One region of the Arthrobacter sp. StoSoilB5 genome, then DNA from elsewhere that is predicted to be linked to it. Evidence: predicted binding sites of a transcription regulator. Region 1 holds the regulator's gene; the other holds the start of a gene.
The links. The regulator Rex, encoded in region 1, represses fermentation and respiration genes when NADH is low (regulators of the CRP and FNR family bind a similar motif). The targets are predictions, from matches to a motif close to CTTGTGAANNNNTTCACAAG.
Positions count from the first base shown of each region.

Region 1 (14,515 bases):
GCCTGTGGCGCCTCGGCCGCTGAGCAAGCCTTCCTGGGAATCGACGACGACGGCCGCGCGGCTCTCGTGGCGACCTCCGGCAACCCGGATACGCACGTCATCCTGCGTGGAGGCCGCAAGGGACCGAACTACTCGCAGGAAGACGTTGCCGCGGCCTCGTCGAAGCTGGCCGCGAAGGGTCTGAACCCCCGCCTGATCGTGGACGCCAGCCACGCCAACAGCGGCAAGAGCCACCACCGCCAGGCAGAGGTTGCCCTGGAGATCGGTGCCCAGCTCGAGGCAGGGGAGTCCTCGCCGATCGCAGGTGTCATGCTGGAGAGCTTCCTTGTGGGTGGTGCGCAGAATCTGGATGTGGCCAAGCAGCTGGCCGGCGAGCAGGAACTCGTCTACGGCCAGAGCGTGACGGATGCCTGCATGGAGTGGGACGTCACTGCGTCGGTTCTGGAACAGCTCGCATCCTCTGCGCGGAAACGTCGGCTGGCTACGGGGGAGTAGCTGGGGAGTAAAGTCCCACTTCGCCGAAATGCTTTCACATTGGTCACTTCAGCCTCTAGAGTATCTAGCACATGGTTGTTTGATGGCTCAGCATCGGCACACCGTTCTACTGGGGGGTGTCCTGTCCAGCTGAGAGCAAAGGAATATGGGAAATGTCCGCAGAGACTAACTTCTCGAATGCGCGTTTCATGACTGTGGCTGAAGTAGCCGACGTCTTGCGTGTTTCCAAAATGACTGTGTATCGCCTGGTCCACTCAGGGGAAATGCCTGCCGTCAGGTTCGGCCGTTCCTTCCGGGTGCCGGAAGAGGCCGTTGCCCAGTACCTCAAGGGTGCTGTGGTGGACGGGCAATCGGAGTCCGCCTGAGGGCGCCGGGGTCCGTCCCGCGGACCGTGGTCATAGGGTGCCCCTTTGAAGCGGTACTCTGTTAAGGAACGTTTTACGTCAATGTAAGAATCTGTCAGTTGTACTGTCTGCTGCTAGTCCGCGGATCCGTTCCAACAGACAGGACCTTCATCTAGTTTGTAAGGAACTTTCGTGGGTTCAGTTATTAAGAAGCGCCGCAAGCGTATGGCCAAGAAGAAGCACCGCAAGCTGCTTCGCAAGACTCGCCACCAGCGCCGCAATAAGAAGTAGAGATACTTCACCAAGCGTGAATGCCCGTTGCCTTCCAAGGTGGCGGGCATTTTTGCTCTCTCACGTCCTGAGGTGTTTGGCCTGATGCTCTCTCACGTCCTGAGGTGTTTGGTGGGTTGTTCTCTCACATCCTGAGGTGTTTGGCCGGATGTTCTCTCACATCCTGAGGTGTTTGGCCTGATGTTCTCTCACGTCCTGAGGCGTTTGGCCTGATGCTCTCTCACATCCCACCTTGGACAAAGCCGGATTCCACGGATGGGTCCATCCAAGCAGTTCGTAGTGCCCTTTTGATCTGCCGAATGGCGTTGGCGAAGTTGTCCGCCAGGTCGTCTTTTCCGAATACAAGGACGGTCCAACCGGCTGATCTAAACGCCTTGTCCCTGCGCCGATCGCTATGCCTTTGCTCCTCCTCAAGGTGATGACCGCCGTCGTACTGTATGGCGAGCCTGCGGCTCTTGAAACCGAGGTCCGCTGAGGGTGAGAAGGGGTCGTTCTCGCGGAGCATGACCTGGAGCTGAGGTTCCGGCAGGTTGGCATCAAGCATGGCTAAACGAAGCAAAGTCTCTGGTGCGGAGTCGGCCCCGACGCGCATGAGGTCAAGGGCCTCGCGTGCACGGACTACGCCCTGACGGTTCTTGTGCCGCTCGACCATGGTCCGGAGCTCCTTGGCAGTCGCGAACGGTGCATCGCGCCCCTCAAGATGCGGCCGTGGCACGCGTATCAACTGATCTGCCACACATACGAGGTCAGGAAGCGGGAGGCGCCGCGCCAAATCCAACCATGTTCTGGCTCGCGTGCTCATCCAGACGCCCTGTACCTGCTCAATTTCTCCCTCGAAGTGCTTTTCAGTGTGCCCGATGATGCCCTTGCGGCGAACCGATGGCAGGTGTCGGGGTTTGCTCAAATGCAATTCATTTGAATCCGATAGCCATGCCGGCAACACAAATCCATGGAGCCGGGCGGCCGTCGTATGGGAGATCCAGGCGCCGGGGCTGGCGGACGAGAGGGAACGGGCAGCTGACAAGAGGTCAAAATCCCAATCAGCCGGCCGATACAATCCCCGGCTAACCGGAACAATGTTGCTGCTGCGCCAAATGACTGCGGGGTTGATGCCCGCTGCTTTGGCTTCGTTCAAGCTGAAAGGCCCCAAGATCGGGCTGGATGGGTTGAGTAGCGAATTCTGCATACCCGCATTGTTTCTTGGAAGGGGAGTGTCGGAACAACGGTGGATCCGGGGTTGGCCTGACACGCCAAGCGTTGCTTGGCGGGGAGGACTGATCATGAGCGAGATCATGGGCCCCATGGCGACCGAGGTGGATCAGCAAGAGTTGGCGCAGCAGCTCCTGTCTCAGGCCAAGGAACAGGGGTTGGAGCTTGTTGGACCGGGAGGGCTGTTGAACAAACTGACCAAGAACGTCCTGGAGACCGCCCTGGAAGCGGAAATGGATGAGCATCTGGGATACGGCAAGCACGAAGTGGCAGGGCGGGGCAGCGGGAATTCACGCAACGGCACCCGTTCGAAGACAGTGCTGACGGAGATCGGGCCGGTGGAGATCGACGTGCCCCGGGATACCGGTTCCACGTTTGATCCCCAGACGGTGAAGAAGCGACAACGCCGTTTGACCGGTGTGGACGAGATCATCCTGTCATTGAGCGCTAAAGGACTCACGACCGGGGAAATCGCGGCCCACTTCGCTGACGTGTTCGGCGCAAGGGTTTCCAAGGACACCATCTCCAGGATCACCGAGAAGGTCGTTGGAGAAATGACCGAATGGCAGAACCGTCCTCTGGACAGGGTGTTCCCGGCGATGTTCATTGACGCTATCCACGTCAAAGTCCGCGACGGGCAAGTCACCAACCGGCCCATCTACGTGGCCATTGGTGTCACCGTCAATGGTGAACGTGACGTCCTTGGGTTGTGGGCCGGCGACGGCGGTGAAGGGGCGAAGTTCTGGCTCGCGGTGCTGACCGAGATCAAGAACCGGGGCGTGGAGGACGTGTGCATCACCGTTTGCGACGGGCTCAAAGGCCTGCCGGATGCGATCAATACCGTCTGGCCCCAGGCTGTAGTCCAGACCTGCATCGTGCATCTGGTCCGGAACACCTTCCGTTACGCCTCAAGGAAGTGCTGGACCGAAATGGCCCGGGACCTCCGCCCGATATACACCGCACCGTCCGAGACCGCGGCCAAAGAACGCCTCGGAGAGTTCGCCGGTAAATGGGGCAAGCAGTATCCGGCCATCATCCGGCTGTGGGAGAACGCCTGGAGCGAGTTCATCCCGTTCCTGGACTACGACGTGGAGATCCGTAAGGTCATCTGCAGCACAAACGCCATCGAATCCCTGAACGCACGATACCGGCGGGCAGTCAGAGCACGCGGACATTTCCCCACCATCCCCGCCGCCTTAAAATGCCTCTACCTGGCCACCCGGGCACTGGACCCCACCGGCCGGAGCAGAGCACGATGGATAGCACGATGGAAACCGGCACTGAATGCCTTCGCCATCACGTTCGAAGGCAGAATCACATAAACACCAACACCCGAATCCACCGTTAAACGGACACTCCCCTTGGAAGCCGCAAAGCGTGCAGAAGTTATCCACAGGCAGGCCAGTGCTATTGGAGCATGTGAGAGAGGAACGGTGGAAACGCGTTGGGATGTGAGAGAGGAACGGTGGAAACGCGCTGGGATGTGAGAGAGGAACGGTGGAAACGCGCTGGGATGTGAGAGAGGAACGGTGGAAACGCGTTGGGATGTGAGAGAGGAACGGTTAGCGGGGCCCGCGGAACTTTGAGAATCCACGCCAGAGTCCGTAGACGGCGCCGCCGACGGTTGCAGCCTTGAGCCCAAGGGTCGCTGCACGGCGACCGGACCGGAAATCGTAGACCGGCCAGTTGTTGTCGCGAGCATGCCGGCGCAGCTTGGAGTCGGGGTTGATCACCACGGGGTGACCCACCATAGTGAGCAGCGGGATGTCATTGGCGGAATCGCTGTAAGCCCAGCAGTGTTCCAGGTCCAAACCTTCTTGGTCAGCAATGAGTTGGACCGCGATGGCCTTGGCCGGCCCGTGGAGGATGTCACCCACCAGCTTGCCGGTATACATTCCGTCATGGACCTCGCCCACGGTCCCCAGCGCGCCCGTCAGGCCGAGCCTTGTGGAGATGACTGTGGCAACCTCAATGGGTGTGGCTGTCACTAGCCATACACGCCGGCCGACACGAAGGTGTTGCTCCGCGAGCGCCTTGGTTCCGGGCCAGATCCGTGACTCGATCATTTCGTCATAAACTTCTTCGCCGAGGGCTTTGATGTCCTCCACGGTTATCCCGGCAGCCAAGGTCAGGGCCGAATCGCGCACGGCATGGACGTCGTCCATGTTCTCGCCCCGCATCACAAACTTGAACTGCTTCCACGCGAAGCCAGCCGCCTGGGACAGCGTAAAGGCCCTGCGTTCGTACATCTTGCGAGCCACATGGAAGAGGCTGGCGCCCTTCATCAGGGTGTTATCGACGTCGAAGAAAGCGGCTTCGCCGGTGTGCTGTGGCACCTTGGCGTCGGCGACCACAGCGGCGTTCTTCTCGTCGGGCATGCCTTGAGTCTAGTCAATCGCCAGGCCCCCGCGTTGAGGGCGCACGACGAGGGCTGCCGTGTGGATGTGAGAGAGGATCGGGGGTTTGGGGGTGGGATGTGAGAGAGGATCGGGGGTTTGGGGGTGGGATGTGAGAGAGGATCGGGGCGGTTACCGTTGTGTCATGGCTATTCCCGACGTCGTTCTCCTCACCAAAGCTGACTGCCACCTCTGCACGGAGGCGCGTGCCGCCGTCGAACGCGTTACCTCGGCACTGGGCATCCAATGGACAGAGCGGGGGATCGATGATGACGCGGAACTGCAGGAGCGGTACGCGGAGGAAATTCCCGTGGTGTTGGTCGATGGAGTCCAGCGCGACTTTTGGAAGATCGACGAGCAGCGCTTGACCCGTACTTTGAAAAGAGTCATCGAAGGCTGAAGACTACGGACGCTGCAACCCGTAAGTACCGGCTTTTGTTGAGTCCGGCCAAGGGCCATAGAGTGGAACAACAAGCGACGCAATGGAGAAAACCGTGACTGCGCTGGAACCGTCCCCGGGGGCAACAAGCGGGGAAAACGAACCTGCCGCCAAGCAGATCCCGCCCGCGGCCGTGGCCCGGATGACTCTCTATTTGCGCGCGCTCAACTCCCTCCTGGCTGAAGGCGTGGAACGTGTCTCATCAGACGCGTTGGCCGAGGCTTCAGGCGTTAGCTCCTCCACGCTCCGCAAGGACCTCTCCTACGTGGGCTCGTACGGGACCCGCGGTGTGGGCTATGAAGTCCAGTACTTGAGCAGGCACATCGCAGCCGCACTTGGCCTGACGCACGACTGGAAGGTCGCGATCGTCGGTGCCGGTAACCTCGGCAAAGCCTTGGCACGGTATGGCGGCTTCGAGTCCCGGGGATTCGACGTCGTAGCTATCTTCGATGCGGACCCCATGGTGATCGGAAACGAGGTCGGTTGGTTGCGGGTCAGCGATTCGGCCGAACTGGAACGCGTCCTGGAACGCACCCACACCAACATGGTGGTGCTGGCTTTGCCGGCCACCGTGGCACAGGAAGTCTGCGATCGCGTCATCGCGGCGGGAATCCGGAGCATCCTGAGCTTTGCTCCGGTTCTCCTGCAGGTTCCCCCGCACGTCAACCTTCGGAAGGTGGACATGGCTACCGAGCTGCAGATCCTTGCCTACCACGCACAACGGGCGCAGACACCGGGTCAGGCTGTCTAGCCTTTCCGGGTCCGCGCCCGCTGTGGAACGAACTTCCGCGGTTTAGCGGCCGTAAGGGTTCTGGTAAGGGTTACCGAACGGCTGCGGCTTGCGGAAGTACGGAGCCGACGCCGGCAGGTACAGCAGGACGATCGCGGCAACTCCCAGCAGGATCACCAAGAGCTGCAGGATGCCGTACGTGGCGCCGAACTGGAACAATCCGGCGAGGCCCAGAACCGAGATAGCGGCGAAGACGGTCCCGAGGATCCTGGCCCAGTTCTTGCCCTTGCGGACCGGGAACGCAACCAGTGCGTAGAGGCCCAAGGACACGATGGCGCCGATGACTGCGGCAACAACAATGCCGCCGCGCATGCCCTCCAGGGAGCCCTCGGGGAATTCAGTGCCCTGCTGCGCAGCCTGCTGGATCATCGAGTTGATGAAGGCATCTGAGCCCGTGGTGGCCAGGATCAGCGAGCTGATGGCGGACAGGATTCCCGCTGCGATGATCATCCAGAAGGAGATGTTGACCAACTGCGGCACCGTCGCGGGTCCGGGCTGCTGGCTGGGCCAGTTGGTGTCCTGGCCGTACTGCGGAGCCTGCTGACCGTAGGGAGAAGGCTGCCCATATTGCGGTGCCTGCTGGCCGTACTGGGGACTCTGCTGACCGTATTGGGGTGCCGAGGGCTGACCATATTGGGGTGCCGCCGGGGATTGCTGGCCGTACTGCGGAGCGCTCGGCTGCTGGCCATATTGCGGTGCCTGCTGGCCGTACTGGGGACTCTGCTGACCATATTGGGGTGCCTGCTGGCCGTACTGGGGAGCTGAAGGCTGGCCGGGCTGTTCAGGCTTGTTGGCGTCACCGGTGTTGGCCTTGTTGGCATCGCCCGAGTTGGCGTCGCCCTTGTTGGCGTCCGCCGGGTTGGAGGGCGGGTATGGAGGGTTGCTCATGGCATTCCTTTGCTTGTTCGACTGCTGGTACGGCTGCCGGGATCAGCAAAAAGACCCTGCCCCCAGCCTGGTTCTGCTTCCACCGTACCTCCGCGGTCTGGTGCTGCGGATGATCACACGCAGGAATTTCCTGCTTCCGATGAAATCATCACGATGGCGTACGCCTTCATGATGAAGGCCGTGGTGGTCCATCGGACCACCACGGCCTTGCGCGCCTGCCGGGTCGTGCTCGATGCGAGGCCGACGGCGGTACTTATGCCCGGTTAGGCGGCGCCTTTTACTGCCTTGAACCACAGCTGCGAGTTCGGCAACCACATCATGACAACGGCCACTGCGCTGACGAAGAAGCCAAACCAGTTGCTACCCAGGCCTGTACCGGGTCCACCGGCGTTGATGGAGCCAAAGATAGCGAGCAAGAGCGAAACGGCGGCAAGGATGGTGAGGGCCAGCCGTGCCCATTCCTTGCCTTCCTTCATTTTCATGGCGAGTACTATCTGGGCGGCCGCGACAGCCAGGCTGATGATCAAGAGAACCAGGAGGAGTGCGGCGACGCCCGGCATGAAAGCGAACGCCGCGATGATGGCGAAGAGCCCAATGAGGCCAAAGAGGAGCCCAAGGAGCCCCGAGATGACCCAAATAAAGTAGGACACTTTGAGTTCGGTGGGCAGGCCCATGGTCTTGAAGAGACCCGAGAAACCACCTTGCGGTAGGACGTCATTGAAGTTGCGGGGCCCGTCGGTGGGCATTTCGAATCGGAAACCACCCGGTTGCCCGGGTTGCGTCGGCTGGCCTTGCTGACCTGGTCCAGGTTGCGAATACTGGCCGGGCTGCGAATATTGGCCGGGTTGCGACGGCGGCTGGTAGCCCTGGGGTGGTTGGTAGCCCTGCGGCGGTTGGTAACCCGCAGGAGGAACGTTGCCGGGCTGCTGAGGCTGAGCGCCGGGCTGCTGAGGCTCTGGTGCTTCATCTGGGTTACTCATGGCATCACTTTAGACCGCAGGTTGAAGGATGCATAGGAAATTCGGAGCTACTTCGCAGCGAACTACAGGGTGTTTGCCGAATAATCGCAGGGTGACTTCTGAGTATGCGAAACGGCGCCCCCACAGTGGAACTGTGGTGGGGCGCCGTTTGCTCGGGACCGCGGTATTAACTGCCTTGGAGTTAGGCAGCTGCCGGTGCGATGAAAGCGAGTTCGAGGTTGATGACAACCTTGTCGCTGACCAGGACGCCACCGGCTTCCAGAACTGCGTTCCAGGTGAGGCCGAAGTCCTTGCGGCTGATGGTGGTTTCGCCGGAGACGCCTGCACGGGTGTTGCCGAAGGGATCCACTGCGACGCCGTTGAACTCGGTTTCGATGGAAACTTCCTTGGTCACTCCCTTGATGGTGAGATCGCCCACAAGATCGAAGCCGTCGCCGTTGGACTTGACGTGGCGGGAGACGAACGTGATCTCCGGGTACTTCTCCACGTCGAAGAAGTCCTCGCCCTTGACGTGGCCATCGCGGTTGACGTCGCCGGAGTCAAAGCTCGCGGTCCGGATGGTTGCGTTGACTTTGGAGTCCGTGAGCGTCTCGCCGACTTCGAGGGTGGCTTCGGCATCCTTGAAGACGCCGCGGACCTTGCTGATACCTGCGTGGCGGACGGTGAAGCCGATCTCGCTGTGGGAGGCGTCGAGGGTCCAGATGCCGGTGGTGACGTTGGCGGGAAGGGTCATCATGATATTGCTCCTGTATGTAGTGGAAGGTACCGCTGGCTTGCCCGGTCGATTCGTTGATGCGTTTACTTGAAGCGTCAACCGAGCTTCGTGTCTAGTATAAACATGCATATGCATCTTTTATTCCAACTCTGCGGAACATTTCGAGAAAACTTTGAGTTCTACTAGCGGTAGAAGATTTCGGATCGCTCCGCTTCTTTGAGAAACTGGTAAACATGCCCCAAGCAACTGTCCATCTGCTTCGCCATGGCGAGGTCCATAATCCCGATGGCGTCCTGTACGGCCGGCTGCCTGAATTCCATCTCTCCGAGCGGGGCCGGGAGATGGCCCGCATGCTGGCCGAGCACTTCGCCGTCCGCGCCAGCGAGGGTGCCAAGATTGTCCACTTGGTCGCCTCGCCGCTCACGCGCGCCCAGGAAACGGCGATGCCAACTGCCGCGGCACTCCATCTCGACATCCATACGGACCCGAGGATCATCGAAGCGGAGAACCACTTCGAAGGACTCCACCCCACGCGTAGCGAATTTTTGAAGCCCAAGCACTGGTTCTATTTCCGGAACCCCATGCGTCCGTCGTGGGGCGAAGCTTACACAGAGCAAGCCGCGCGGGTCCTGGCTGCCGTCGAAGACGCCCGGATCAAGGCGATCGAACTGGGTGGTGACGGCGCTGAGGCCATCCTCGTCAGCCACCAACTGCCCATCTGGGCCACCCGCCTGTCCGCCGAGGGACGCCGGCTGGCGCACGATCCGCGCAAGCGCGAGTGCACCTTGACCTCCTTGACATCCCTGGTCCTCGACGACGACGGCAAAATTGTGCGGGTGGAGTACAGCGAGCCGGCTGCCGTGCTCCTTCCCGGTGCCGCCAGCACTCCGGGGGCTTAGGCAGATGGATAACAACCTTTCACGCCGTGGCGTGCTCACCGCCGGTGGCGTCCTGTTGGCGGGACTTACCATGGGCCTGTCGGCCTGCGCCCAGAAGGATTCCCTCGCCGAGCAAGCCCGCAAAGGCGACAACAAGAACTATGTGGCCGGGGACGGGTCCGTCACCGAGTTCGCCAAAGCGGACCGTGCTGCCCCCGTGGCGCTCAAGGGCACACTCTTTAATGGGACCACCGTCAACCCCGAAGACCTCAAGGGCAAGGTCACCGTCTTGAACTTTTGGTTCGCGGCCTGTGCCCCCTGCCGCGTCGAAGCTCCCCAGCTTGAAGCCCTGCACCAGGACTTCAAGGATCAAGGCGTTCAATTCTTCGGAGTTAACCTCCGTGATGAGAAAGCCACCGCGGATGCCTTCGACAAGACCTTCAACCTCACCTACCCGAGCTTCAACGACAAAGACGGGGCCGTTCTGCTGTCCGTGTCCGGAATTGTGCCTCCGGGTGCAGTGCCCACCACATTGGTCCTGGACAAGGACGGCAAGGTTGCCTCCCGTGTCCTCGGCGAAATTGAGAAGAGCACTTTGAAGGCCCTCATTACCTCCGCAGTAGCTGAGTAGTACCGATGAACAGTCCTTTCGCCGAGACGATCCTGAATGGATCATTGCTGCTTGCCGTGCCGGTTGCGCTGCTGGCCGGACTCGTCTCGTTCCTTTCGCCGTGCGTGCTGCCGCTCGTCCCCGGTTACCTTGGGTACGTGACCGGCCTGACCGGCGTCGACCTCCAGAAGCAGCGGCGGGGCCGCATGCTGGCCGGTATTGGGCTGTTCGTCCTGGGCTTCTCGGTGATCTTCGTCCTCCTGGGTGGTGCGTTCGGCCAACTCGGGACCCTCCTGACAGGTCCGCAGAATGCTTGGATCACCCAACTGCTGGGCATTCTGGTAATCCTCATGGGCATCGTCTTTATGGGTGGCTTTGGTTGGTTACAGCGGGACGCCAAGATCCATGCCAAGCCGCCCGCCGGGCTGTGGGGTGCGCCGCTTCTTGGACTGACGTTCGGGCTGGGCTGGGCCCCGTGCATCGGCCCCACATACTCCGCGGTACAGTTGCTGAGCCTGTCCGGCGGATCCTCGGCGGCCAAGGGTGCGCTTTTGGCCTTCGTCTACAGCCTTGGCCTGGGTATTCCGTTCCTCCTGATTGCCCTTGCCGTCCGGCGGGGAATGGGCGTCATGTCCTTCTTCCGCACGCACCGCCTGGCGATCCAGCGGATAGGCGGAGGCATCCTGATTTTGCTCGGCATCCTGATGGCCACCGGCGTGTGGGGAACCTGGGTGACTGAGTTGCAGTACTGGTTCCAAACCGATGTGAAGTTGCCAATCTGATGAGCGAGTCCGTGAAAGCCAAGAAGAAGTCACCAGCCGCTGAAAGCACGAACACCAACGCAGCGCAAGGAAAGCTCCAGCAGGCCAAGGCCGAGGCCGCGCTGCCCTCCTTGGGCATCCTGGGCATGCTTCGGTGGGCTTGGACCCAGCTGACGAGCATGCGCACGGCGTTGTTCCTGCTGCTCCTGTTGGCTGTTGGTGCCGTACCCGGGTCCCTGTTCCCGCAGCGCGCGGCCAATCCGGCAGTTGTCACCCAGTACATCAAGGACAACCCGTCCTATGGCCAGGTGCTCGACGCATTGCAGCTCTACGACGTCTACTCCTCGGCGTGGTTCTCCGCCATCTACATTCTGCTGTTTATCTCCTTGATCGGCTGCGTCACCCCCCGCGCCATCGCGCATTACAAAGCGATGAAGTCACAGCCGCCGCGCACTCCCAAGCGCCTTTCGCGCCTGCCGGAGTACGGCACCTTGGCGCTGCCCGCCGACGCCGGGATCCCGGCGTCGAAGGCCATCAACGACGCCGCTGGACTGCTCAAGAAGCGCGGCTACCGCGTGGAGGTCAGGGACGTCGACGGCGACCTCCCGTCCTTGGGTGCCGAACGCGGTTTCCTGAAGGAAGTCGGCAACCTGGTCTTCCATACTTCGTTGATCGGCGTGCTGGTTTCCGTGGCGATTGGCGGCCTGTTCGGGTACAGCGGCCAACGGATCCTGGTGGAAGGTGACACGTTCGTCAATACGCTGGTGGGCTACGACCAATTCACGCCGGGGACCAACTTCCAGAGCAGTTCGCTGCAGCCTTACTCCATCCAGTTGGACAAATTCGAGGCCACGTTCGACCGCGAATCGCCGAAGAAGTTTGGCCAGCCCATCGACTACACCGCCGAGGTCACCACCAAGGAAACTCCGGATTCGCCGGCCAAGAAGGAAGTTCTCAAGGTCAACGATCCCATCTCGTTGGGTGGCACCAGCCTCTACCTCACCGGAAACGGCTACGCACCCGTGGTGACCGTCCGCGATGGTGAAGGGAACATTGCTTTCCAGGGTCCGGTCACGGCCAAGGTCCAGGGCGATAACTACTACTCATCCGTGGTCATCAAGGTCCCGGACGGCAAGCCGGACCAGCTTGCTTTCCAAGGCTTCTTCCTGCCCACGGCCTTCAAATCCGAGAACGGCATTTCGTTCAGCGGCGATCCAGAACTCATCAACCCACAGTTGAGCCTTGATTCCTATTACGGCGATCTCGGCTTGGACAAGGGCGTGCCCCAGAACGTCTTCGAGCTGGACGTCAGGAACCTCACCCAGCTCAACGGCCGGAAACTCGAAGCCGGCGGAATCACGCTTGCCCCAGGCATGACGAAAACACTGCCGGACGGCAGGGGCAGCATCAGCTTCGACGGAGTCAAGAAGTACATTGGCGTGGACGTCCACCACAACCCGGGCCAGCTGTATGCGTTGATCTTCGGGTTGCTGGCCGTCGCAGGTTTGGTCACGTCCCTTTACGTCAACCGCCGCCGCGTCTGGGTCCGCACTGGAACCCATGAGGACGGCCGCACCATGGTGGAATACGGCCTGCTCGCCCGAGGCGAAGACCACCGGCTGGCCGGCGAAGCAGCAGCCCTCCACGAACTCTTTGCCAGGGAATGGCAGCTCCCCTCTGGCTCCGGTGACCCAGCAACAACCCCCACAGTCTCTTCCCCAACCTCGAAGGACCAGTAATGCCCGTCATCAACGAAACCCTGGGCCAGTACAGCGAGCTGTTCATGCTGCTGGCCGCCGGCACGTACACCGTGGCGTTTATCGCATTTGCCTGGGACCTGGCCAAGAGCAGCAAGGCACTGCGTGCAATCGACTTGAAGGCCGCTGCCAGCTCTCCTTCGGAGAAGGTGGCCGTAGCGGCTGGTCGCGCCAGCGGAGACTTGGGAGGGGCCGACGCCGGTGGGCCGGCTGGCCGGGCTGAGCGTCCGACGTCGGGCCTCACCGTTGAAGGAGGCACGGCGGCAGGCGACATGAAGTACGCAGCCGAACGCCGCGTGCCCGCCCGTGTGGCAGTGGCGTTGACGGTGCTGGGCGTGCTCATTCACGGCGCGGGCGTTGTGACCCGTGCATTGGGCGCAGGCCGCGTGCCGTGGGGCAACATGTATGAGTTCCTCACCACCGGCGCTTTCGTGGCCGTGGCCGTCTTCCTCATCGTGCTCATCCGCCGGGACCTGCGGTTCCTTGGTACGTTCGTCATCGGCCTGGCCATCATCATGCTCGTTGCCGCCTCCATATCCTTCTGGACTCCGGTGGGCCACCTGGTGCCGGCTTTGCAGAGCTACTGGCTGGTCATTCACGTGTCCATCGCAGTGCTGTCCTCCGCCCTGTTCACCCTGACGTTCGCCATGTCTGCGCTGCAGCTGGTTCAGTCGTACCGGCAGAAGAACCTGGCCGCCGGCCGTGCGGACAATCTTGGCTTCATGCGGGTGGTTCCAAATGCCTTGAGCTTGGAGAACCTTTCCTACCGCATCAATGCGATTGCGTTCATTGGCTGGACGTTTACGCTCATGTTCGGTGCTATCTGGGCCGAAAAGGCATGGGGCAGGTTCTGGGGCTGGGACCCCAAGGAAGTGTGGACGTTCGTTATTTGGGTGGTCTACGCCGGCTACCTCCACGCCCGGGCTACACGTGGTTGGACAGGAACCCGCGCAGCGTGGTTGTCGATCGTCGGTTACGCATGCGTGATCATCAACTTCACACTCGTGAACACGGTCTTTAACGGCCTGCACTCGTACTCCGGGCTCTGAGCCGAGAGGACGCGTTAGATTTCTGTCGCGCGCCGGCGTCCGCTGAGCAGCCAGGCGGTAGTGGAGGGCAAGAACAACAGCACCAGCGCCACGGCTGCCAACACGTACTGCGCAGCGAGCAACACGGTAGACAGGATGCCGTCGCTCCCCGGAGCTACCACGAAGTCGGAGGTGACCACCGTGACCACGGCGTGCAGGAGGATCACGGGCGCCAGCAGCCAGCGCGCCCAGCTCCGCCGCTTGAATGCGACGGCCAGCAGGACCGCCTCCATCGCGACCACCAGCGCCAGCATGGCCAGGCTTCCCAGGAACACGACGGCGGTTGCGCCCTCGATTGCCTGGGTGTCGCCATCAGGGACCATGCCTGCGATGACGCCTTCCAGGTTGTCAATGTGCGAGTCGCGGGAAAGGAAACTGGTGAGGACAACGGCGATCCCGGCGGCGAAGCTCGCTACCCACAACCACCTGGACAGCAGTGCTGGGCCCGGTGGGCGCACGACGCCGTCAATGTGAGGCGGAGTAGACATGGAAACGCCGGGGCGGGGCGGCGGCGTGGACGTTGGTGGCCCGCCAATGGATGACACGGTAGTGAATGACTGCCGCGATCCATCAGCCTGCTGGGCCACGTTCCCTACTTCAGTTCGTCGGTGTCATGGGGATCCGGCTCGCCGCGCTTGGCATCGCCGGAGTTGTATCCGGGGGCTTTGTTGCCGTGGCTGCCCTCCGCACCATCAGTACCGTTGAGCTTCCGCTCCTTGGCTTCGAGCTCTGCTTTGAGCTTCTTGAGACGCTCTTCTTCGGCCGTGTTCCGTCGGCGGGTTTCAAGGTTGCGGAGGAACTCGGGGTCATCGTCCGGTGCGGTGGGGTGGCGGCGGATGGGCTGTGCCGATGGCTTGCCATAGGGCCGGCCGAA
Region 1 is NZ_AP024646.1:4,354,609-4,369,123, reverse strand. It holds gene LDN75_RS19765 (3-deoxy-7-phosphoheptulonate synthase) at 1-495, shown strand, start outside; gene LDN75_RS19760 (helix-turn-helix domain-containing protein) at 648-860, shown strand; gene LDN75_RS19755 (AURKAIP1/COX24 domain-containing protein) at 1,032-1,130, shown strand; gene LDN75_RS19750 (DUF559 domain-containing protein) at 1,351-2,316, opposite strand; gene LDN75_RS19745 (IS256 family transposase) at 2,411-3,661, shown strand; gene LDN75_RS19740 (HAD-IB family hydrolase) at 3,902-4,717, opposite strand; gene LDN75_RS19735 (glutaredoxin family protein) at 4,881-5,135, shown strand; gene LDN75_RS19730 (redox-sensing transcriptional repressor Rex) at 5,218-5,925, shown strand; gene LDN75_RS19725 (hypothetical protein) at 5,968-6,852, opposite strand; gene LDN75_RS19720 (hypothetical protein) at 7,116-7,832, opposite strand; gene LDN75_RS19715 (YceI family protein) at 8,014-8,565, opposite strand; gene LDN75_RS19710 (histidine phosphatase family protein) at 8,781-9,446, shown strand; gene LDN75_RS19705 (TlpA disulfide reductase family protein) at 9,451-10,056, shown strand; gene LDN75_RS19700 (cytochrome c biogenesis protein CcdA) at 10,062-10,817, shown strand; gene LDN75_RS19695 (cytochrome c biogenesis protein ResB) at 10,817-12,535, shown strand; gene ccsB (c-type cytochrome biogenesis protein CcsB) at 12,535-13,602, shown strand; gene LDN75_RS19685 (hypothetical protein) at 13,617-14,129, opposite strand; gene LDN75_RS19680 (PLD nuclease N-terminal domain-containing protein) at 14,234-14,515, opposite strand, start outside.

Region 2 (14,515 bases), 970 kb from region 1:
GGAAGGCCATCGGATGGGCGTTGCGGGAGTACAGCAAGACGAACCCGGAGTGGGTCAGGGCCTTCGCGGCGGAGAATGGTCCAGCACTCAGCCCGTTGTCCACACGTGAAGCAGTAAGGCTTCTGTCATCCGCTTGAGTGCCGCGCAATCTCAGATGATCGGGCGCAGACCTGGTTCGTCGCGTTTGCGGAAAAGACTCTTTGTCTTCGGATCCACGAATATCAAGTAAACGGCAAACAGAAGCGCGATGATGGCGGCCGCGTTCCGTGCCAGGGTCAAGGCGAGTCCGAGGTCCTCACTTTGAAGATACGGGAACACATCCAGTTGGTCCGAGATGGCATAGACCATGAAGAACGACACCACGAAGTAGACGGCCTTCACCTGCCAGTCGTTGCGGATGCCGGTTACGGCAAACAGAGGAATCAGCCACACCACGTACCATGACTGGATCATGGGAGCCAACAGGACAATCGCGGCAAAGGCCAAGGTGAGACGGCGCATCAGGCGATCGTGCTCTCCCCGGAACACTTGCCAGGCGATGGCCCCCACCATCAGCACCTTGCCGGCGTCGTAAACCCATTTGGCCATGCCCCAGCCATCGAGGCCAAAAACGTTGAAGATGGAGGCGACGACCAGGCCGATCAGGCCGATGGGTGCGTACCAAATCCAGACGCTTCCCGGGGCCGACAGGCCCTTCACCCATCCAAACCCAAATCCATTGACCAAGCTCATGGCGTACAGGAGACCAAACGTCAGGGCGGCTGTCAGGAACCAGTAGAGGAACTTGCGCGGCCATGAGGCACCCTTGCCGGCCCAGAGCAGCCCGATGAACGGCAGGAAGACCACCGTAATGGGCTTGACCGAGATCGAGAGGGTTACCAGGACCAGTCCTCGGATGACCCGGCGGGTGGCGCAGTAGTAGAGGCCTGCGAGGGCCAGTCCAATCATGAGGGCGTCGTTGTGGACACTGGCAATGAAGTTGGTAAGGAAGAGTGGGTTGGCTGCTGTCAGCCATAGTGCGCGGTGTGGGTTGACGCCGTGGAGTTCTGCCAGCTTGGGCACGAAGATGATGCAGAGTATGACACCGGCCACGGCCACCAGCCTGAAGAGCATGATGCATGCCTCGGGTTGGACGTTGGTCACCCAAACGACGAATTGTTCGATCCAGAGGAACAACTGGCCGTACGGAACGGGTGCTTCCGTCCACATCTTGTCGGCACCCAATTGGAAGTAGTTCGGGAGGGCAGAAATCCCATTCTCGTAGGGGTTCATCCCCTCAACCATGAGTCTGCCTTGGCCGATGTAGGCGTAAACATCCCTGCTGAACAACGGGACGGTGAACATCATGGGCAGTCCCCAGGCCACCACAGCCTGCAACGTGGCCTTGCGGGCTTGGAGTCCCCATACGCGGACGCGCTGTCCCAGGCGCAACCAGGCCCGGACAAGCAGCATGCCACCAACGGCCAACAGGACAATGGACAATGCCACGCCCACGCCTTCGGTGCGCATCCAGATGAAGAGCGGGAGCCGCCGAAGTTCAGACACCGGCGCGAGCCAGCCAACCCCCAGCGAGCCGAAGACAAGAAACATCGAACCGATGAAACCGGCGATCAGCGGGGACTTGGCGTTATCCACTTCGCTGGCAGCCGCATCCGCAGGCGGCGCTTCTTTCCCTGCCTTCTGGGCGGCGGGTACAGGCACCGTCATGTGGTCTTCATCCAATCGTTTACCCGTGCGTTCCGGGACAGAAAATCTGATTCTCTGGGGGCTGTTCACGACAGGAAGAAAAGACACTGCCGTGCTCAAAAATCCTACCATCGGAGCACTTGGAACCGCCTGAACGATAGGCTAGGCGCGTGCCTATTACTAATGAACGCATCGTCTGGATCGACTGCGAAATGACCGGCCTGGACCTGAAGAACGACGCCCTGATCGAGGTGGCGGCGCTGGTGACAGACTCCGAGCTCAACATCCTGGGCGATGGCGTTGACGTCGTCATCAAGCCCGACGACGAAGCGCTGGAGCAGATGAACGACTTCGTTCGCGACATGCATACCCGCTCCAAGCTCCTTGACGAGCTCCCCCACGGCAAGACGATGGCCGAAGCCGAGGCGCAGGTGCTTGAGTACATCGAGAAATGGGTTCCGGATCCCCGCAAGGCGCCATTGGGGGGTAACTCTGTGGGCACCGACAGGATGTTCCTGGCCAGGGACATGCCGAACATTGTGGAGCACCTCCACTATCGCGTCATCGATGTCAGTACCATCAAGGAACTCTCCCGCCGTTGGTTCCCCCGGGCATACTTCCAGTCGCCGGCCAAGCATGGCGGCCACCGCGCACTTGGGGATATCAAGGATTCCATCGACGAACTCCGCTACTACAGGCAGGCCGTGTTTGTTCCAGCGCCGGGCCCCGACACCGCTACCGCCCAGCGAATCTCCAAGGACGTCACGGCCACTGCTGAGACCCTGGGTTCAACAGAAACTATGTGATCTGGGCCATTTTTGGAGGTTTTTTCGTCGAAACCGGCAAAAGTGGTCTTTTCACCCCAAAACAACAGGTAAGCTATTTGTCGTTGCCTTCACGGAATGCCGTTCATACGGACTTACCGAAAAAGGCACATGGTGGGCGTAGCTCAGTTGGCAGAGCGCCTGGTTGTGGTCCAGGAGGTCGCGGGTTCAACCCCCGTCGCTCACCCCGCCGAGATTGGCTTAGAAGCCGGTTTCCACAAAGGCCGCACCGGTTATCCGGTGCGGCCTTTGTTTTGTTTTGGCCCGCCTGCAGTCCTATGGGTTGCTTCCGGAACACAGCGATCGACTAAGGAAGAGCTGACATGACCGTCCTGCCAGTGACCATTTGGGGCGAACCCGTTTTGCACCGACGGGCGAGTGAAGTCGAAGTATTCGATGACGATCTCCGAAAACTCATAGCTGACATGTTCGAAACCAATGATGCCGCGAACGGAGTGGGCCTCGCCGCACCCCAGGTGGGAGTCGGGAAACGCATCTTTGTGTATAAGTACGCCAATGACGACGACGCCCCCGAGCAAGGCGTTCTGGTCAACCCCGTCCTGACCCTCTCAAAGATCTCGGGAGCCCTCCCGGACCCGGAAGAGCACATTGAGGGCTGCCTGTCCTTCCCCGGAGAGCACTACCCACTGCAGCGCGCCGAGTGGGCCCGCGTCCAAGGCTTTGACGGTGATGGAAACCCTGTGGACTTCGAAGCTACGGGCTGGTTCGCTCGAGTCATGCAACACGAGTACGACCATTTGGACGGCAAGCTCTACGTCAACCGCCTTGTTGACCGATATGCCAGGAAGGCAATGAAGCAGGCCAAGAAGAACGGTTGGGGAGTTCCCGGATTGACATGGATGCCTGGCGTCGACCCGGACCCGTTCGGACATTGATCCGATGAACCAAGCACGCCATGCAGAATTGTTCGAGCTCCTGGACATTACCGGCGAGGACGCCGTGGAATGCGCCGAACTCTTGGACAGAAATCCCAGTGGCCACGCTCGGGAGGCGATGGAGCTGCTGCAGCAACGGCTTGGCACCTTTCCGGCCGACAGCGTTCCTCCAGGCCGGATTCCTCCCGGTCGGCTGGACGAGATCAGCTGGATCGAAGTCCTGCTCCGATTCGCGCCCAAGGTCCACGCGTACCATCTGGAACTGGGAATCAACGCTAAAGTGTCAGCGGCCACCTTGGCAGACATGGGGCTTCAGCTCCGCATCAACCGCCGCGTCCATGGACGTTTCGGGCTGGACACCTGGAGCTGGCTAACGTTGCACATGGCAGGGAATCTGTTCAGGCTGGGCCGGTTGCAGTTCCATCTGATCCGCAACAAACACCAGGACGGGTCAGAGGCCAGCGTCCCTCACGGATCCGGTTGGGTCCTTGGTGTCCACATTCCGGAGGACGGCGGCCTCTCCCCCGAGCTGGTTGACGCCAGCTTCGAAGAGGCGCGCTCTTTCTTTTCCCAATATTTCCCGGACAAGCCAGCCACTATGGCCACGTGTGAGTCCTGGATGCTGGATCCTTACCTTGTTGAGCGGCTTCCGGACAGCAACATCGCCTCCTTCGCCCGCCGCTTCACCCTGGATCGATGCACGGATGCCCCATCGGATGCGGTGTATTTCACCTTCCGGAAGCGGGGGCTCGAGAACCTGGACCAATTACCCCGGGAAACATCGCTTCAGCGCATCGTCCTGGAGAGAATCGACGACGGCGGCACCTGGCAACTGGGACACGGTCACCTGGCCCTGTAAATGGTTTGCTGATCCGGGCAGGAAGAGAGGACACGCATCATGGCGTCCTTCTCCGCCTGGGTGACCCAGAGCTTGTAGGCCGCCTTGACGGAGATCTGCCGTGCCACGTAGTGACACCGGAAGTTCTTATTCGGCGGCAGCCAGGTGGCGGCGTCGCCTGCGCCCTTCTTCACGTTCTCGGGCCCATCAGCCGCAATAAGGTTCAGCGGATCATTTGCCAACCTCTGGCGCTGCTGCACGGTTAATTGCTTGGCACCCTTCTGCCATGCGTCAGCCAGGGCCACAATATGGTCAATCTGAACGTCGGCGCTGGTGTCCTGGCCCCGGCGGAAGGTGACGTGGGCGCCTGTGTAGGGTTCCTGAAACTCCCCAGTGGCAACCTTGCATGAGGATCCGCTGGTGAACTCCACGGACGAAAGGTCCCGGCGAAGGATGTCGTTCCTGGTATCGCATCCGTTTCGATCCGCATCCAGCCACGCCTGGCCGAACGCGGTTCGCTCATAGTCTTCCTGGGATGCCCGTCCCTTGACTTGCAAGTCCTCCAGCGCGGCGCTTGCCTTCTCCGCCGGAACGGCCTCGATGCCGCTAATGGGCTTCATCCAAGCGGGATTGAATACCGGCGCATCACTGGGACCCGAGACCCATGGCTCGGCCGCATTGAACTGGCCGGTGGTGAAGAACCAGGATAGTCCCGCCACCAGGGTGGCGACCGCTAATCCCATAATTGCCCAGGATTGGCGTGATCGTCTGCGCGCGCGTTTGTAGGCAGACCAGGTGATACTCAAGGGGCTCCGTCCAGTCGGTGTGAGTCGTGTCCTTCGAGCGTAGGACAAGGCACCGACAGTCAGAGCCGATATCCACAGTGTGTAGGAGAAGTCACACTGCAGGGGTGGGGAACATTCCCCGTTTACTGCTCACGCATCACGCGTTTGAGGTCTTCGGCAGCCACTTCCAGCAGCGTACGCAATTGCTGGACGCGTTCGTCGGTGACGTCCCCTGCAGCATTTGCTGCGATGGCCTGGTCCAGTAGTTTCTGGGCCTGTTTGTGGTTGGCCCGTGCTACATCCAGTGCGTGTTCCAGCGTGGTCTCGTGTTCCAAGGTCGATTCATTTTCCATGAACCCCATTTTGGTCAGGTTTCCCGGCTGATACCAGTAACTCAGCCGGGAAACCCGTGAATACTTCCAGGCTTAGGCGTTGGCCGCCTCGAGCACTGCAATGGGAGCGACGATGTCGCGGGCGGGGAAGGACGGCGGGTTGACGCCGGCCATTTCCTCCATGACACGAATCACCTGGCAGGAGTAGCCGAATTCGTTGTCGTACCAGACGTAGAGCACGAGGTTCTTGTCGTTGGAAATAGTGGCCAGGCCATCGACGATGCCTGCGCGGCGGGAACCAACGAAGTCGGTGGAGACAACATCCGGGGAGTCGATGTAGTCGATCTGCTTGCGCAACGGCGAGTGCAACGACATTTCGCGGAGGTAGTCGTTAACCTCATCGCGCGTGGTGCCGTTGGCAAGGTTGAGGTTCAGGATCGCCATGGATACATCCGGGGTAGGTACGCGGATGGCGTTACCTGTGAGCTTGCCCTGAAGTTCCGGAAGCGCCTTGGCGACTGCCTTGGCTGCACCGGTCTCCGTAATAACCATGTTCAGCGCTGCCGAACGGCCGCGGCGGTCTCCCTTGTGGAAGTTGTCGATCAGGTTTTGGTCGTTCGTGAACGAGTGCACCGTTTCGACATGGCCGTGGATGATGCCGAACTTGTCGTTGATGGCCTTCAGCACCGGAGTAATGGCGTTGGTTGTGCACGAGGCAGCGGTGACGATCTTGTCGTCATCAGAAATGTCGGACTGGTTGATTCCGTGGACGATGTTCTTCAGGTCGCCCTTGCCCGGAGCCGTCAGCAGGACGCGCGAAACACCCTTGCTCTGCAGGTGCTGGGACAGGCCCTCCGCATCGCGCCAGCGTCCCGTGTTGTCAACTACCAAGGCATCCTTGATGCCATAGGCGGTGTAGTCCACGGTGGCGGGGTTGTCCGAGTAGATAACCTGGACCTGAACGCCGTTGGCGGTGATGGTATTGGCTTCCTCGTCCACGCGGATGGTTCCCTCAAAGGAACCGTGCACGGAGTCGCGGCGCAGGAGGCTGGCACGCTTGACGAGGTCGTTCTCGGCGCCCTTGCGGACAACGATGGCACGCAGCCGCAGGCCATGCCCGCCACCGGCCTTTTCAATCAGGATGCGGGCCAGGAGGCGGCCGATGCGGCCAAAGCCGTACAGCACGACGTCGGTGCTGGTGCGGTCATCAGCGCCGCGCTTTCCAACGATTTCCGCAAGCTCGGCCCGGAGGAACTCGTCCAACGAGGTGCCGTGGCCCTCGACGCGGAACTTCTCGGTGAGACGGGCAATGTCGATGGCAGCCGCGCCGAGATCCAGCTCAGCAAGCGCGTTCAACAGGGGTGCGGTTTCTTCGAGCAGAAGCTCGGTGTTGCTCATCCGGCGCGCAAAGCGGTGGGCCTTCAGGATGTTCATGGTCGACTTGTTGATCAGGCTCCGGCCGTGGATGCTCGTGACCACGTTGTTTTCCCGGTACAACCGGCCGATCACCGGAATCATGGCCTCGGCGAGAGCCTCCCGGCCCATCCACTTATCAAGACAAGAATCTGACGTCTGGCTCACAGAACTACCTTCCTTGGGTCAACCACATACGTCCTCGTATGCAGATGGCGGCCGCCCGGAGTAATCCTGCGGCACAAGCACTGGCCGGGCTTCGGTCCACCCACAGCGCCTTGAACGATTGCAAAGAAAAGACCGCCGGCTGCGAACGCAGTCCCGGCGGCAGAACATCCACGTTCATAACAAGTCTAAGGCGGAAGGACGCACTGTTGGGCGCCCCGGGGCGTGAAATCACTCACATGGCAGTCACAATGAACGTCACAATGCCCGTGACCTCAGTGGCAAATGTGTGGATGGGTTGACCGATACGCCGGGTTCTGTCATCCCCTGCCGTTACCGGCGAGGGAGTAGCGGCCATCCATCTACGAACGCCGTTGCCGACGCCCTCCAGCGGCCTACCCGGACACTCGGGCGAGCAGCCCTCAAACGTGTCCTGTCTGGCCTTGCTCCGGGTGGGGTTTACCTAGCCTCCCCGGTCACCCAGGGAGCTGGTGGTCTCTTACACCACCGTTTCACCCTTACCTGCTGCCTACCGATGCAAGCATCGGCCAGCGCAGGCGGTCTGTTCTCTGTGGCACTGGCCTGCGGGTTACCCCGAGTGGGCGTTACCCACCACCCTGCTCTGCGGAGCCCGGACGTTCCTCGAGCCACTTGCGTGACGCGCGGCCGCCTGGTCAACCCATCCGCCGTACAGTCTACCGGCGTCGGAGGTGGCTTCAGTCCCCGGTAATATCGACGGGTGCTGATTCTGCTGCCGCCTTCCGAAGGCAAGACCCCCGCCGTCAAAGGTCCCGCCGTGGCCTGGGAATCCCTCAGCTTTCCCGAGCTGAACCCGTACCGCGCCAAGGTCCTGGAATCGTTGGGCACCGTCAGCGCGCACGAGGACGCTCTGGCATTGCTGGGCGTTGGCGCCTCGCTGAAGGACGACGTCGAACGTAATACCAGGCTGCACGCCGAGCCGGCGGCGCCCGCTCACCAGGTCTACTCAGGTGTCCTTTATGACGCGCTTGGCTACAACTCCATGACGACGTCCCAGCGCCGCAAGGCTACCGAATCCATTCTGGTGGTTTCGGCCCTGTGGGGCGCCATCGGTTTTGGCGACCAAGTGCCCGCCTACCGGCTGTCCATGGGAACGGCACTGCCCGACGTCGGACGCCTCGCCTCCTTCTGGAAACCGCACCTCAAAGCGGCCCTCGCCCAACGGGCTGAAAGAGAATTGCTGGTGGATTGCCGTTCCAGCACATACGCAGCAGCATGGGCTCCACCAGCAGCGCAAACCGTCACGGTGAATGTGTTCAGTGAGGCAAACGGCAAGCGCACAGTGGTGAGCCACTTTGCCAAGCACACGCGGGGTGAGTTTGCCAGGCATCTGCTGACCAGGCGCAGCAAGGCCCCTGCCGCACCTGATCAGCTGCTAAAGGCCGCCAAAGAAGTCTGGACAGCGGAGCTTGTTCCCGGGACGCCCCGCAAGCCGCACGCCCTCAACATCATCCTGGCTGGCTAGATCAATTCCACTCGGCCGAACGGACCAGGATGCAGCCTGAGTCAGGGCAGAAGACGATGTCGTCGTCAGCGGCAGCCTTGACTTCGGCGAGGTCGCCGGGGCTGAGCATCATGCCTGAACCTTCCGACTTACCGTGGAAAAGGCGCGCGGCGCCAACTCCCCGTTTGGCGATCGTCTTCTCGTAAACCGCCAACATTCCGGCGTCAAGGGCTTCCGCGAAGGCGGCCCGCTGCCCCCTGACTGTGGTTTCCTCCGCTGCGATCTCTGCGATTGCTTCATCCAATTCCGCGCGGATACTAGCGAATGAACCCTGGATGTCGTCCACAATGACCTGTTGTGCGGCCTGGCGCTCCCGCAGGGTGTCGAGCCGCTCAAGAATTTCGAGCTCGACATCTTCAAGGTCGGAGCGGCGCTTATTAAGGGACGCAATATCACTTTGGAGCGCAACGAGGTCCTTGGAGAGGCCGGTTCCGCTGTTGAGCCTGGCTTCGTCCCGTTCGATGCGGGATGCGACCTGCTCCACGTCCGCTTCCGAACGACGCAGTTCGGCTTCGGCGTCGTGTACGGCCATCTTGGCCGCACCCAGCTCACCATTGGCAACGCTGAGTGCATCCTGCAGGTCGGCTATCCGCGGATCTGTTTCCAGCACCTTCCGGCGGCCCGCCAACGACTTGAGCTTGGCGTCCAGTCCCTGCAGTTCAAGCAATTTCAATTGTTCTGCCGGTGCTGCTTTCGCCACGCTTACCTCCGCTTGTCACTTCCGGGCCTGGGGATCAGTACCGGATGGACGGCCTGTGTTGGGACTGTCCGTGTCTTCTAGACTCTAGTCCCCGCCGGGAGTGAGTATGAAGTCCCAAGGATCGCTGTTGGTGCTGCTGACACGGATCTCGACGTCGTAGCCCTGATCAGCCAGTACGTTGCCAAGCGCTTCCGCGGCTACGGGCAGCCACAGCCATTCGCTGGCAAAGTGCGAGACGTCGATGAGGTAGGGCCGGCCGTTGACCGCGCCTTCACGCGCTTCCGACGCCGGATGGTGCCGCATGTCAGCTGTAACATACACATCTGCGTTGCTGGCCCTGACAGCATCGAACAAGCTGTCCCCCGCGCCACCGCAGACGGCGACACGCCGCAGCAGCCCGTCCTTGTCACCGGCCACGCGGACGCCTCCGGCCACCGCGGGAAGCATCCCGAAGACGCGGGCAGCGAAATCACCCAGCGTCATCAGCTCAGGAAGATCACCAACCCTGCCAATGCCTTCCTCGGGCAAGCCATTGGCAGCAGGGGTAAGAGGAACGACATTCTCCAGGCCAAAGGCGTCCGCCAATACGTCGGATACACCCCCGACGGCGGAGTCACCGTTGGTATGGACGGTAAGGAGTCCCGTGCCCGCTTCGATCAGCCGATGCACGGCCAAGCCCTTCGCGGAAGTGGCGGCGACGGAGTTCACGCCCTTGAGCAGCAACGGATGATGCGTAATCAGGAGCCCGGCGCCCCACTCAATGGCTTCGTCTATGACTGCCAAGGTGGGATCCACAGCAAACAGGATCTTGGTGATGGGCGCGTTGGGGCGCCCCACTACGAGGCCCACCTCGTCCCAATCCTCAGCCAAGGACTCTGGCCAGAGTTCCTCAACGGCAAGCAACACCTGGCCAAGGGTCGGGTCCCCGCTTGCTTCCACTGTCCCGGCGTCGTCGCTGGAATCCGCATCAGAAATGGCGGTGTCTACTGCTTCCATACTCTTATTCTTACCTACTGGGCCCGATGGGGCAGTCTTGGTAGCCGCCGCACCTGCCCAGTGGCGTTATTGTCCCGTAAGGTAATGCGGGAATCATCAGGCCCTCCAATCCATTGAAGAGATCATGAAAACTTTTGTACTTGGTGGTGGATGTTTCTGGTGCCTGGATGCCGTGTACCAGAAAACCCGTGGCGTCAGTTCCGTGGTCTCCGGCTACACAGGGGGCCATGTCCGCAATCCCGATTACTACGACGTCTGCTCGGGAACCACCGGTCATGCGGAGGTGGTTGCGGTGACATTCGATGAAACCGTGGTGCCGGAGGAAGTCATTCTCGACATGTTCTTCGCGTTGCACGACCCCACCACCTTGAACCGGCAGGGCTACGACACAGGCACCCAATACCGTTCGTCGATGTTCTACACCACTACCGAGGAAAAGATCCTCTTCGAGGAAGCAATCGAACGCGCCCAATCCTTGTGGGCCAATCCGATAGTGACGGAAGTGAGCCGGCTACCCGAGTTCTACGAGGCAGAGGAAGTCCATCAGAACTATTACGCCAAGTTCCCATACCAGGGTTACTGTCAGGTCATCATCAATCCCAAGCTGGCCAAGGCCCGGAAATATTACTCTGCATGGCTAACTGCTTAGCAGGGTGTCGATGCGGCTGGTTAGGCTGACCTCAGCATTCCCTCTTCAGAGATAGGCATAATCTTCATGGCAAGGATCTACGACGACGTCACCCAGCTGGTCGGCCGCACTCCGCTGGTCCGTTTGAACCGGCTTACCGAAGGCCTCGAGGCCACTGTTGCGGTCAAGCTTGAGTTCTACAACCCGGCCAACAGCGTGAAGGACCGCATCGGCGTGGCCATCATCGACGCCGCCGAAAAGTCCGGTGCCCTGAAGCCGGGTGGAACCATCGTGGAAGGTACCTCGGGCAACACGGGAATCGCGCTGGCCCTGGTGGGTGCTGCGCGCGGTTACAAGGTCATCCTGACAATGCCTGAGACGATGTCCACGGAACGCCGTGTCATGCTGCGCGCCTACGGTGCAGAGATCGTGCTGACGCCGGGTTCCGAAGGCATGCGCGGGGCTGTTGAAAAGGCCCAGGAAATTGTTGCCAACACGGAGAACTCCGTCTGGGCGCAGCAGTTCGCCAACCCGGCCAACCCTGAGATCCACCGCAACACCACTGCCGAGGAAATCTGGGCTGACACCGATGGCGAAGTAGATATCTTCGTTGGCGGCGTCGGCACCGGCGGTACCGTGACCGGCGTGGGACAGGTCCTCAAGGAGCGCAAGCCCGAAGTCCAGATCATTGCAGTCGAGCCCAAGGACTCCCCCATCCTTAATGGTGGCAGCCCGGGTCCGCACAAGATCCAGGGCCTCGGCGCCAACTTCGTCCCGGAGGTCCTGGACACCAACGTCTACGACGAAGTTCTCGACGCGACCCTTGAAGACTCCGTCGCCACGGCCCGCGCCCTCGGTTCCAAGGAAGGTGTCCTCGCCGGCATCTCCGGCGGTGCCGCGGTATGGGGTGCCTTGGAGGTCGCCAAGCGACCCGAGAACAAGGGCAAGCTGATCGTCGTGATCGTCCCGGACTTCGGAGAGCGTTACATCTCCACAGTGCTTTTTGACGATATCCGCGGCTAACACTTCGCCCGCAAGCATTCATTTCCTGTAGAAAGGTCTTTGTGAGCTTCTTCGCAAGGCTTAAGGAAGACCTCGACGCCGCCCGGTCACATGACCCGGCGGCTCGAGGTTCTTTTGAGAACTTTTTCGCCTACTCCGGCCTCCATGCCATCTGGGCACACCGTGTGACCCACAAGCTCTGGCAAAACCCGGCCCTTCGCTTCCCTGCCCGCCTGATTTCACAGTTGGCGAGGTTCCTGACGGGCATCGAAATCCATCCGGGCGCAACCATCGGCCGGCGCTTCTTCATCGACCATGGCATGGGTGTCGTGATCGGCGAAACAGCCGAAATCGGCGAGGACGTGATGATTTATCACGGTGTGACGCTGGGTGGCCGGTCCCTTGCCAAGGTCAAGCGCCATCCCACCATCGGGGATCGGGTGACCATCGGCGCCGGCGCCAAGGTCCTGGGACCCATCACCATCGGCGCAGACAGCGCAATTGGCGCAAACGCCGTAGTGGTGAAGAACGCTCCCCCGGAGTCGATCATCACCGGCATTCCAGCCACGTGGCGGCACCGCGATGCGAAATCCGAAACCAAACCGGCGGTTGACCCGGCCGAGTACTACATCGAATACCGGATCTAGCTGAGCTACCCGGTGAATCTCTTGTAGGAGTTCCAAAGCACCGCGTCGAAGGCGCGGTCAGGAAGCAACCTGCGCAACGCCAGGACGCTCCAGGCTCCCCTGCCCACCGGGTAGCGGGTCCTGGGGCGTTTTGCCGTTGCCGCACGAACTATTGCCCTCGCCACGACCCTCGGGGGTGTAGACAAAATCTGTCCGGACGTTGACGCCAGAGCGGCTGCCATGACGTTGGCCTGCTCTTTGTATGGACCCCTACCGGACGCAGACAACAGGCCTTCGCCGGCGAGGGTTCCCCATTCGGTGTCCGTGCCGGCCGGCTCAATGAGGACGACGTCGATGCCGTGCGGCTTCAACTCGAGCCGCAAGGAATCACTCATCCCCTCCACCGCGAATTTTGTTCCGTGGTACCAAGCGCCCAGGGGCTCATAGATCTTTCCGCCGATGGACGAGACGTTGATGATCCGACCAGAACCGACTTGCCGCATCCTGGGAATGACGAGTTGTGTCATCCTCGCCAAACCCATCACGTTCACGTCGAATTGGCGCCTGCCTTCGGCCAAAGGAACCTCTTCCAGGGAGCCATAGGAGCCGTACCCTGCGTTGTTCACCAGTACATCAATGTGTCCGTGTGCAGCCTCAACAAGTGCCACAGCTGAGGCCACGGACTCTTCTACCGTCACGTCAAGATGCATGACGGTGATTCCCTGGGCCTGAAGAGGATGCATCTTCTCCACTCGGCGCGCACCGGCGTAGACAATGAATCCGTGGGACCTCAGGGCACGCGCCGTCTCGAAACCGATGCCGGTAGACGCTCCAGTGACAAAGGCAATACGGTCGGTCATGGCACTGGCTCCTTGACTCGTGGCACTCGCCGCGATGGCCCAGTACCCGTTCCGGCACGGCAAAGGCCGGCTCCTCCCAGCGTATCGGGGAAGAACCGGCCCTGCGGTGGATACCTAGTGGGTGTCGACTGCCGAGATCTCGGACTTGTCTTCGCCCCACAGAGTGTGGAACGTACCTTCGGCATCAACGCGGCCGTAGGTGTGCGCACCGAAGAGGTCGCGCTGGCCCTGGATCAGCGCAGCGGCAACGCGCTTGCGACGCAGGCCGTCGTAGTATGCCAGCGAGGAGGAGAAGACCGGTACCGGGATGCCCAGCTGGACAGCGGTAGCTACAACGCGGCGCCAGGCCGGGAGGGCTTCGGCGATGGCCTTGGTGAAGGCCGGCGCGAACAGGAGGTTTGCTGGCTTCTCTTCGGCCGCGTAGGCCTTGGTGATGTCCTTGAGCAGCTCGGCGCGGATGATGCAGCCGGCACGCCACAGCGAGGCGATCTCGTCCAGCTTAAGGTCCCAGCCGTACTCCTTGGCAGCGGAGGTCAGCATGTCCAGGCCCTGTGCGTAGGAGACCAGCTTGGAGGCGTACAGCGCCTGGCGGACGTCCTCGACGAACGTTTCGGGGATTTCCACGGAAGCTTCTTCGCCTGCCAGCAGTTCCTGGCCGAGCTTACGCTGCTCGGTCTGGGAAGAGAGTGCGCGGGCGAAAACGGATTCGGCGATGCCGGAGACCGGGGAGCCAAGCTCGAGGGCGGAGATAACGGTCCAGCGTCCGGTGCCCTTCTGGCCTGCGGCGTCCACCACGACATCAACGAAAGGCTTGCCGGTCTTGGCGTCAACGTGGCCCAGGACCTCGGCGGAGATTTCGATCAGGAAGGAGGACAGATCGCCCTTGTTCCACTCAGCGAAAATCTTGGACTGCTCGGCCGGCTCAATGCCCGCACCTGAACGGAGGAGGTCGAAAGCTTCACCGATGACCTGCATGTCGGCGTATTCGATGCCGTTGTGGACCATCTTGACGAAGTGGCCGGCGCCGTCGGTACCGATCCAGGCGCAGCACGGCTCGCCGTCCACCTTGGCGGAAATCTTTTCCAGCAGCGGGCCAAGGGCGTCGTAGGACTCCCTGGAACCACCGGGCATGATCGAAGGACCATTCAGCGCGCCTTCTTCACCACCGGAAACGCCAACGCCCACAAAGTGCAGGTCCTTCTTGGCCAAGGCGGCTTCGCG
Region 2 is NZ_AP024646.1:3,389,367-3,403,881, forward strand. It holds gene LDN75_RS15280 (DNA alkylation repair protein) at 1-137, shown strand, start outside; gene mptB (polyprenol phosphomannose-dependent alpha 1,6 mannosyltransferase MptB) at 151-1,707, opposite strand; gene orn (oligoribonuclease) at 1,899-2,492, shown strand; tRNA gene LDN75_RS15295 (tRNA-His) at 2,625-2,697, shown strand; gene def (peptide deformylase) at 2,834-3,406, shown strand; gene LDN75_RS15305 (acyltransferase domain-containing protein) at 3,411-4,265, shown strand; gene LDN75_RS15310 (HNH endonuclease family protein) at 4,250-5,050, opposite strand; gene LDN75_RS15315 (hypothetical protein) at 5,173-5,382, opposite strand; gene LDN75_RS15320 (glyceraldehyde-3-phosphate dehydrogenase) at 5,455-6,906, opposite strand; RNA gene rnpB (RNase P RNA component class A) at 7,230-7,621, opposite strand; gene LDN75_RS15330 (peroxide stress protein YaaA) at 7,679-8,443, shown strand; gene LDN75_RS15335 (C4-type zinc ribbon domain-containing protein) at 8,445-9,182, opposite strand; gene LDN75_RS15340 (Nif3-like dinuclear metal center hexameric protein) at 9,267-10,178, opposite strand; gene msrA (peptide-methionine (S)-S-oxide reductase MsrA) at 10,303-10,827, shown strand; gene cysK (cysteine synthase A) at 10,894-11,829, shown strand; gene epsC (serine O-acetyltransferase EpsC) at 11,871-12,455, shown strand; gene LDN75_RS15360 (oxidoreductase) at 12,461-13,294, opposite strand; gene gndA (NADP-dependent phosphogluconate dehydrogenase) at 13,409-14,515, opposite strand, start outside.
Region 2: LDN75_RS15320 (glyceraldehyde-3-phosphate dehydrogenase) is a predicted target of Rex. The motif match lies at 7,162-7,181, and genes of this name have one in related genera.